Regions from separate parts of the Arthrobacter sp. D5-1 genome, predicted to be linked through region 1. Evidence: riboswitches for the same ligand, from Rfam matches in the RefSeq annotation. Region 1 holds a riboswitch; the other holds the start of a gene.

The links. A riboswitch is a leader RNA that binds a small molecule or an ion and turns the genes downstream of it on or off. The one in region 1 is predicted to bind cyclic di-AMP.
Region 2: another riboswitch for cyclic di-AMP. It lies ahead of AYX22_RS04510 (hypothetical protein); the one in region 1 lies ahead of AYX22_RS05725 (M23 family metallopeptidase).

What each region holds. Positions count from the first base shown of each region.
Region 1 is NZ_CP014571.1:1,221,670-1,226,770, forward strand. It holds gene serC (phosphoserine transaminase) at 52-1,182, opposite strand; gene AYX22_RS05720 (metal-dependent transcriptional regulator) at 1,475-2,170, shown strand; cyclic di-AMP (ydaO/yuaA leader) riboswitch at 2,355-2,595, shown strand; gene AYX22_RS05725 (M23 family metallopeptidase) at 2,600-3,430, shown strand; cyclic di-AMP (ydaO/yuaA leader) riboswitch at 3,555-3,736, shown strand; gene AYX22_RS05730 (C40 family peptidase) at 3,741-4,487, shown strand; gene AYX22_RS05735 (NlpC/P60 family protein) at 4,587-5,101, shown strand, end outside.
Region 2 is NZ_CP014571.1:956,992-962,092, reverse strand. It holds gene AYX22_RS04520 (response regulator transcription factor) at 1-680, shown strand, start outside; gene AYX22_RS04515 (HAMP domain-containing sensor histidine kinase) at 684-2,213, shown strand; cyclic di-AMP (ydaO/yuaA leader) riboswitch at 2,289-2,476, shown strand; gene AYX22_RS04510 (hypothetical protein) at 2,480-3,307, shown strand; gene AYX22_RS04505 (aminotransferase class V-fold PLP-dependent enzyme) at 3,395-4,789, opposite strand; gene AYX22_RS04500 (HAD-IA family hydrolase) at 4,842-5,101, opposite strand, start outside.

The sequences.
Region 1 (5,101 bases):
AGCGGCGCCGTCCGGAACATTCCGAACGACGCCGGCTGACAGCCTGTGGTGCTACTTCTTCAGTTCGCCAACCACGTAGTCGATGCTGGCAAGCAGGGCGGAAACGTCGTCCGGTTCAATGGCGACAAACGTCGCGATGCGCAGCTGGTTGCGGCCAAGCTTGCGGTACGGCTCGGTGTCCACCACACCGTTGGCGCGCAGGACCTTGGCGATGGCTGCGGCATCAATGGAGTCGTCGAAGTCGATGGTAGCGATGACGTTGGAGCGGTCTTCGGCGTTGGTGACGAACGGCGTCGCGTACTCCGAGGCCTCGGCCCAGGAGTAGATGCGGTTGGCGGAGTCCGCCGTGCGCTTGCTGGCGAAGTCCAGGCCACCGTTGCTGTTGAGCCACTGCACCTGGGCGTCCAGGGTGACCAACGTGGACAGGGAAGGCGTGTTGTACGTCTGGTTCAGCTTGGAGTTGTCGATAGCCGTCTGCAGGTCCAGGAAGTCCGGGATCCAGCGGTCGCTCGCCTTGATCCGTGCCGCACGCTCCAGTGCGGCGGGGGAGAAGAGGCCCAGCCAGAGACCACCATCGGAGGCGAAGTTCTTCTGCGGTGCGAAGTAGTAGACGTCAGACTCTGAGACGTCGACATCCAGCCCGCCGGCAGCAGACGTGGCGTCCACCAGGACGAGGGCGCCTTCGTCAGCCCCCTCGACGCGCTTGACGGGGGCGGCCACGCCGGTTGACGTTTCATTCTGGGGCCAGGCGTAGACGTCAACGCCGGCTTCGGCCTGTGCCACCGGGCGGGTGCCGGCTTCGGACTTGATGATGGAGGAAGCATCAAGGAACGGCGCCTTGTTGGTGGCAGCAGCGAATTTGGAACCGAATTCACCGAAGGAGAGGTGCTGTGCTTTCTTCTCTACCAGGGCGAATGCGGCGACATCCCAGAATGCCGTGGAACCGCCGACGCCGAGGACAACTTCGTATCCTTCGGGTGCACGGAAGAACTGGCTGAGGCCCTCCCGGACCGAACCTACAAGGTTCTTGACCGGAGCTTGGCGGTGGGACGTGCCAAGGATGGTGGACGACGCGGCAGACAGGGCCTCGATCTGTTCCGGACGGACCTTGGACGGTCCTGCGCCGAAGCGTCCGTCCTTGGGCAGCAGATCGGCGGGAATGGTGATGCTGTTGTCGCTCACGTGTGGCTCCAATGGGTATCGGCTAGAGATGGGTCGTGGCAGGTGGCATCAGCTGCCCCTTCGACACCCCAATTCTGCCTGACCCGGCGCGGAGGCAGGAACCTGTGGCCGTCATAGTCCGCCACGTGGAACGCAGGCCCACCATATGCGACCGGGATTATCCAGAGTAATTCCAAATAAGCTAGGCTGGTGGTTGGCGTTCATGGGGCGGCGGTCTACACCGCCCACCCGGCAAGGGACGCGGTACGGTGGAGATTACGCAAGGAACTGCGTTCGAGGAGAGCTGAGCTGGATGACGGATCTGATCGATACCACTGAGATGTATCTTCGGACCATTTTGGAGCTTGAAGAAGAGAACATTGTGGCTCTCAGGGCCCGCATCGCCGAGCGGCTGCGGCACTCCGGACCCACTGTTTCCCAGACCATCGGACGCATGGAGCGCGATGGCTTGGTGATTGTTTCCAATGACCGTCACCTGGAACTGACCGAAGCGGGGCGGAAACGCGCCACCGAGGTGATGCGAAAGCACCGCCTCGCCGAGCGTCTCCTGGCTGATGTCATTGGCTTGGACTGGGCCTATGTCCATGACGAAGCCTGCCGCTGGGAACACGTGATGAGCGAGCGCGTGGAGCGCCGGCTGTACGAACTCCTGGAGCACCCCACCGAATCCCCATATGGCAACCCCATCCCGGGCCTTGAAGCCCTCGGTGGCCTTGCCAGCCAGCCGTTCCCCCGCCTCGACGTCAACCTCCTGCAGGCCATGGACGGCTATGCACCGGATTCCCGCGTGGCAGTTACCCGCCTTGCGGAGCCCATCCAGGTTGAGCCTGAACTCCTTACCCAGCTGGATGAGGGTGGTATCCGCCCCGGCGCGGCCGTCTCGCTGGAGCGTGTAGGCGAGTACATTTCCGTCCGGGTCCCCGGCATTGAGGGTGCACTGGAACTTCCGCCCGAGGTGGCGGCGCACGTCTTCGTCTCCGTCGGCTGAGGCCCCCTTCCCTTCACCCGGTGTCATATCTCACTTTTGAGCTCCAAGCGCGCGTGTGACCTGCAGTTTTTCAGGAATAGTGATAAGGGGCAGCCGCGCCACGCCTGTTCCTGTTGATAACGAATTTATTACTGCGAGCCTTAATCGCCTATAGTTATCTACTAGCGCTGATACCAAAGCGTTACCTGTTCCGGAGCCGAGCTCTGCCAGCGGAACAGGTGTGCCATCCACCACTGGCAGAGGCGGGGGAACCACAAGCGGCTGTCTAAAGAAGCAGCCTTGGGGTGAAGTCCGCAGCAGAAGTGCCCATTACGCAAGTCCCTCTTGGGATACCTGTGTGCCGTGAGCGCTTCGTGCGGACCGGGTCTTTGAACTCTCTGACCCGAATCCGACAGCTAACTTCGCAGGCTTTTTAGAGAGGAATAGAGTTTGACAACGCAGAACGTCAGGGGCCGCCGCCGCGCGTCCGGCCCCGCTGCTGAGCTGCGGCCAGCCCGCGTCGTATCGGAGATCCGGCCACGCGACACCGAACGCCAGGTGCGTCGCCGTAAGAGCCCGTTGCGCCAGGTTGCCGATTTCGCCGCAGCCAGTGGTGTAGGGCAAAAGGCCGGAGTTGCGCTTGCCGCCACCGGACTTGCCCTGACTGTCGGTCTGCCGGCCACCAGCCCGGTCATGGCAACCTCGGAATCCGGTCAGACCGAGTCGGCCCTGGCCGTCACCGGGGGCAGCCAGCCCGAGGTTTCCGCCGCTGCATCAGCCAAGATCGACTTCAGCCGTGCTGCGGTAGCTACCGCCGCCGACCCCGACGGCAAGCTGAAGCAGCTGCTCAGTGCGCAGTCCGCCGACAGCATCCAGCGTGCCTCGTCCACGGGCACCATGGCCAGCCCCCTGGACACCCTGACCACGGCTTCCCCGTTCGGCTACCGCATCAGCCCCCTCACAGGTGGTGCCGGTGACTTCCACCGCGGCCAGGACTTCGTGGCCCAGTGCGGCACGGCCGTCCATGCTGCGGCCAGTGGCAAGGTCACCTTTGCCGGATGGCACGAGTACGGCGGAGGCAACCGCGTGGTGGTGGACCACGGCAACGGCCTTGAGACCACGTACAACCACTTGTCGTCCTTCACCGTCAAAGTAGGCCAGACGGTCAGCCGCGGCGACACTGTAGCGCTGAGCGGCACCACGGGCGCCTCCACCGGCTGCCACCTCCACTTCGAAGTACAGGTCAACGGTGAAGTTGTTGACCCCATGGGCTGGCTCTAAGTCCAGTTGATGGTTGTCTCTCGCATTCGTGACACACCCGTGACCTGAATGTGACATTCGCGTTCAACTGTTGTACCGTACAAAGCGCATCGGCTTTTTAGGGGGCCGGTGCACTTGAGTGGATTGCCTAGCTCTGCCACCACTCGAGGTCCGTTCGCATAAATCGTCTGGCAGGGGCGGGGGAACCACTTCTGGTCTTCGCAAGAAGGCCTTGGGGTTAAGTCGCAAAGCTTCCTTGAAGCAGCGTGGCCGGATGACTCCCATCCGAATCCGACAGCTCACCTCGCAGGCATTGGGAGAGGCTACCTTCGTGTCATCACGCACTACCCCTGCGCGCCACCGCGCCGAATCGGTTCGTACGAACCCCTTGAACACGCTTTCCAAGGCTGTTTCATCCAACGCCGGTACCGTTGGCCGCCAGGCCGTCGTCCTGGCAGCAGCCTCAGGCCTCGTCCTCAGTGTCGGTTTGCCGGCCCAGGCAGCGGACACCGACGTTTCCAAGTCGGAAGCCTCCAGCACCCAGCAGATGGTCACCACTGCGGTAGTCACCGCAGAGCCCACCGCCACCGTTTCCTTCGAGAGCCCCGTAGTGGCCACCAAGGAAGCTCCCAAGGTTGTGCAGCGCGCTTCGCAGACCACCCAGCGCACCGCGGCCAACGGCAACCAGGCCACCGCAGGCGCCGTGACTGCGAAGTCGTCCGAAGCCAAGGATGCTGCTTCCAGCGCCGCCGCTTCCGGCCTCGCCGCGATCGCCTACACCGGAATCGGCCACCCTTACGTTTGGGGCGGCACCACGCCCAACGGATGGGACTGCTCCGGCTTCACCCAGTGGGTCTACGCCCAGGCCGGCATCAGCATCCCGCGCGTCAACGCCTGGACGGCCATGAAGCCCACCAGCACTCCTGTCCCCGGTGACCTGGTCATGCAGAACGGCGGAGCACACGTAGGCATCTACGTTGGCAACGGCATGATGATCAGCGCATTGAACCCGGGACAGGGCACGCTCCTGCACTCGGCTGCCTCCACTGGCACATCCTCCTTCTTTACCCTCCGCTAGAAACAATCCGGTTCGGGGTTCGCCAGCATGCCCCCAAGTGCTGGCGCGCCAATGAGCCGCGTGTACCCCAACTGCACGCGGATACGAAAAGAGAAAACCATGACCAGTGCATCCAAGGTTGCACGGCATCGCGCTGAGGCCCCCAGGACCAGCTCGCTTGCCGTGATCGCCAAGGCCGTCAGTGAAAACGCCGGCGGCGTCGGCCGCCAGGCGGCTGTTATTGCCGCAGCTTCAGGCCTGGTCCTGACCGGCAGTGTTGCTGCCAACGCGGCCGACACCACCGTGGACCGTGAGTCCACCGCGACGTCCACCCTTGACGTCCAGTCGGTAGTCCAGGCCACCATCGCTGCGGACTCCACCGTTGCCATCTCCTACGAGCGCCCCGTGGTCACCACGGTGCAGGCTCCGGCCCCCGTAGAGAAGAAGGCTCCTGCGAAGGCAGAAACCACGAAGGCAGTAGAAAGCACGGCAACTGCCGGCAACGCCACGTTGGCCGTCAACACCGCGGCTCCTGAGGCAAAGGCTCCGGCCGCTGCAAGTGGCCTGGGTGCTGCAATTGCCGCTGCCGCCTATGCGCAGCTCGGCGTCACCCAGGACTGCACCATGCTGGTAAC
Region 2 (5,101 bases), 260 kb from region 1:
CTATCCGTGCCCTGGTGGTGGATGACGAGCCCAGCCTCGCTGAGCTCATGAGCATGGGGCTTCGAATGGCCGGGTGGTCAGTTGCTGTTGCCGGCGACGGCCCTGGGGCCGTGAAGCTTTCCAAAGAATTCCGGCCCGATGTCCTCGTACTGGACGTCATGCTTCCCGGATTCGACGGTGTGGAAGTCCTCAACCGCATCCGTGCGTTTGCCCCGGAAGTTCCCGCGCTTTTCCTCACAGCCAAGGACGCCGTGCAGGACCGCATCGTCGGGCTGGCTGCCGGCGGCGACGACTATGTCACCAAACCCTTCAGCATGGAGGAAGTCCTCCTGCGACTGCACCGCCTGGTCCAGCGTTCCGGCGTGGCCGCCATGGACACTGCCGAACTGGTGGTGGGTGACCTTACCCTGAACGTGGACACCCGTGAAGTCACCCGGGCCGGCGAGGACATTCCGCTTACCGCCACCCAGTTTGAGCTTTTGCGCTACCTCATGGAGAACCCTAAACGAGTGGTCAGCAAAGCACAGATCCTGGACCGTGTGTGGGACTACGACTTCGGTGGACAAGCCAACATCGTGGAGCTCTACATTTCCTACCTGCGCAAGAAGATCGAAGCAAACCACCCTCCAATGATCCACACCATCCGCGGCGCCGGCTATGTCATCAAGCCTGCGGACTAGGCGTTGAGCACCCCTTCAGGAGTGGCCAAAAAGTCACACCGCAGTTGGCTCAGCCCCTCCGCGTGGCACCTGCGTACCCGACTGGTCCTGGTCGCCATGGCCTTGCTGGTCGCCATTTGCGCTGCCGTGGGAGTGGTCAGCTACGCCTCCATGGACATGGTGTTCAACAAGCAGCTCGACCGGCAGTTGGAGCAGGCGTCAAGCCGCGCGACCAGCTTCGGCAGGCCGCCGTCGAACTTTCCGTCCTCCCCCTCCGGAAGGCCGGACCCGCTGGAAGCGCGCGGCCAGGCCGCTGGAACGCTGAACGCACGGATCGATGGAACAACCGTGATCAATCCAGGCGTTATTGAGGCCTCCGGCAAGCGGGCCGAACTCACGGCGGACGACAAACAGATTCTGCTGTCGTTGCCCCGGGACAACCGGCCTGTGGACCGATCGCTCTCCTATGGGGATTACCGGCTCGTGGCCGTCGAAACTGCCGGCGACGTGATCGTGACGGGACTGCCTCTCGCGGACAAGCAAAGCGCCGAGGCCTCGCTGGTGTGGACCATGGTTCTGGTGTCGCTCGGCGGACTGGCTGTGATCGGCCTCGCGGGAACGGTAATCATCCGGCGGACCATGCGTCCATTGGAGCAGCTCTCCGAGGTAGCCACCAAAGTTTCCCGCCTCCCTCTCGACGCCGGTGAGGTGGCACTTGCGGTGCGGGTCCCGCCGTCGGCCGCCCATCCCGGAACCGAAGTCGGCAGCGTTGGCCATGCCCTCAACCAGATGCTGAACAACGTCTCCAGTGCTTTGGAAGCCCGCCAGGAAAGCGAAACCAAGGTGCGCCAGTTCGTCGCGGACGCGTCGCACGAACTTCGAACGCCGCTTACGGCCATCCGCGGTTACACCGAACTGTTGAGCATGACCGAGAACTTCACCGATGACGGCCGAAAGTCGCTGGCACGCGTCCGGAGCCAGTCCGAACGGATGACCACCCTGGTGGAGGATCTGCTGCTGCTTGCCAGGCTGGACGAAGGCCAGGCGCTCAAGATCACGGACGTGGACCTCACCCAGTTGGTGATTGAAACTGTCAGCGACGAGAAAATCATGGCACCGGACCAGATTTGGCAACTCCAACTCCCGGATGAACCCGTCACGGTCCGCGGCGACGTTACGCAACTGCACCAGGTCCTGGCCAATCTTCTCTCCAACGCCCGTAAACACACCGATGCCGGCACCACGGTGGTCACGAGCGTGATGCTCTCCGCCGACGGCAGCCCAGTGGTGACCGTAACGGACAACGGGCCCGGCATTCCAGAGGATTTCCAGGGCCGGATCTTCTCCCGTTTTGCCCGCGCCGACGCTGCGAGATCGGGGTCCGAGGGCACGTCGGGGCTGGGTCTGTCGATCGTTGAATCCATCGTGGAAGCTCACGGCGGCAGCGTGCACGTGGCGTCCCGTCCAGGGCGCACGGAATTCACCCTTCGATTCCCCGCGGTCGCCACCGAACAGAAGTTACGAACCCAGCAAGGCGACTCACCGTCGTCGTGATCTCTGTTACCTAAATGTGACTTCTACGAATTCCTCCTGTACCGTCGAAAGGGTGGGTCGCCCCAACTGGCCCACATCCGGGATGCGCCGAGCTCTGCCACTTCCCGGAGTCCGTACTTACTCCGAGGCAGAGACGGGGGACCCAGAGTCTCCGGGACCAGGCATTTATGCCGGACCCTTGGGGTGAAGCCGCAGCGTGATGCGCGGCCGGATGACCTCATCCGAACCCGACAGCTAACTCCGCAGGCGCTGAGAGGTAATCACACATGTCTGAATTTAATGATCAGACGCGCCCTTCCGCGCGTCACCGCGATGAGCACAACGCACCGTTGACCAAGTCGCAGGCTGTCCTCAAGAACGCTGCCCGCCAGGGCAAGTCCGGCCACCGCATGTCGGTTGTTGCCGGTGTTGTAGCTGCTGCGCTGGGCGTTGCATCGCTCGGTACTGCTGCCAACGCCGCCCTGACCCTTCCCGAGGTAAGCCGCGTTGCAGAGACCCAGGCGAATGCCCAGGTCAGCAACAACAAGACAGCTGAAATCTCCGCTTCCTTGGATGCAGCCGCTGCAAAGGGCGCCGCTGACAGGGCAGCCGTGGACAAAGCCGCAGCCGAGAAGGCCGCGGCGGACCAGGCCGCCGCTGAAAAGGCCGCCGCCGAGAAGGCCGCTGCCGACCAGGCCGCCGCTGAAAAGGCCGCCGCTGATGCTGCAGCCAAGCAGGCCGCCGACGCCGCTGCTGCCGCCGCCGCTGCCGAAGCTGCAGCTGCTGCTGCCGCCCCCAAGGCCGTGGACGATCCCGCCGCTGCCAAAGCCTACGCTGCCAGCATCCTTGGCAACTACGGCTGGAGCGCCAGCGAAATGACTGCGCTGAACACCCTGTGGGAGAAGGAATCCAACTGGAGGACGACCGCCACCAACGCTTCCAGCGGTGCTTACGGCATTGTCCAGTCGCTGCCGGCTAGCAAGATGGCAACCGCGGGCGCTGATTGGCAGACCAACTACCAGACCCAAATCAAGTGGGGCTTGAACTACATCAAGGAACGCTACGGATCCCCGTCGGCCGCCCTGGGCTTCCACTTGGCCAACAACTGGTACTAAGCCAGACTGCTTGATTACCGCGCCGGTTGCCGCCGCCCGCACCAGTACAGACTGGAGCGGATGGCGGGAACCGGCGCGGTTTTCGCGTTACACAGACTCCGGTTCGGCTTCCAACGCGCTGCGCACCGCCGCGATGGACGCAGCAACATCCCCTGCATCCGTGGTCCAGTTACTCACCGAAATCCTGAGGATTTCACGGCCACGCCAGGAGGACCCGGACATCCACACCGCGCCCTCGGCCATCAGCCGTTGCGTGACACGGTGTGTGCGGTCATCACTGCCGAAGCTCACCGATACCTGCGTGAAGACGACGTCGTTGAGCACCTCGACTCCCGGAATCGCGGCGAGCCCCTCAGCCAACGCGCGGGCGTTTGCAGCGAGCCGCTCCACCATGGAGATCACCCCGTTACGGCCCAGTTGCCTCAGCGCCGCCCACACAGGGATGCCCCGGGCACGGCGGGACATCTCAGGCACTTTCTCGAAAGGATCTCCCGGGCCGGCATCCGTAGCAATGAGGTAACTTGTGTGAACACTGAAAGCACGCCTCAAGGCTTCCGGCCTCGCAACGATGGCCAAGCCGCAGTCGTAAGGAACATTCAGCGTCTTGTGGGCATCCGTGGCCCAGGAATCTGCTTCCTCTACTCCCGCCAGCCGGGCCCGCAGCGTCGGGCTAACGGCGGCCCATAAACCAAAAGCACCATCCACGTGCACCCATGCGCCGCGATCGTGGGCCACCGCAATGGCTTCCTCCATGGGATCAAAGGCGCCGGAATGCAGGTTGCCCGCTTGCAGACAGACCAGTGACAGTCCTGGTTGCTGGTCCATGGCCTCGGCAAGTGCGTCGGGGAGAATCCGTCCTTCCTCGTCGGCATCTACGGGCACGCAGGCACCCAATCCGAGATACCGCAAAGCCAGGTCCACTGCGGCGTGCCGCTCCCTGCCCGCAAAGGTGGTGATGCGTGGGGCGCCTGTCAGCCCCAGCGCCTCAAGGTCCCAACCCGCCTCGTCCATCAGATATTGGCGGCCCGCTGCCAACCCCACGAAGTTGGCGGTGGTGGCGCCGGTGGTGAATCCGACGTCGGCACTCGAAGGAAGGTGGAGAAGGTCCAGCAACCACGCGGCGGCAGATTCCTCGATGGCAGCAGCCGCCGGCGTAGCGAACCGAAGCCCCGTGTTCTGGTCCCACGCCGAAACGAGCCAATCCGCAGCCATGGCAGCGGGAAGGGTTCCGCCCATGACCCACCCAAAGAACCGTCCGGACTGGATCGCCATCAAGCCGGGCTCAGCCAGAGCGGCGAGCTCATCAACTACCTCCGCAGCATCGGTGGCCTCGTCCGGCAGCCGCGACGTCATGCTGTTGGCTACCTGATCGGCATCGGAGGACGGGCGGACAGGACGTGTTGGGACCGACGCAAGCCAGTCACCGGCATGGACCATGGCCCGCTCCAGTGCAGCACCGTACGCCTCCGGCATCGCAGACATGCCCACAGCCTACGCCCGGTTTATCGCTTGGAACAGTCCTAACCCGGCGGTACTAAAGGGTCAGCGTGAGGAGGTGCCCGCCGTCGTCGTCCTTTACCGAAATGACCGTCACGTCCGAGTAGTCCGGGATGCGCCACATGCCATCTTCAAGATGACCGGCGTCGCCTACTACCACGGTCCGCATCCCGGCTGCGCGCGCCGCAGCGATACCGGCTGGCGCATCTTCGAAGACCACGACGTCGGCCGGGTCGACTCCCAGCAGGGTGGCCGCCTTGAGGTAGCCCTCCGGGTGCGGCTTGCCGAGGGTTACGG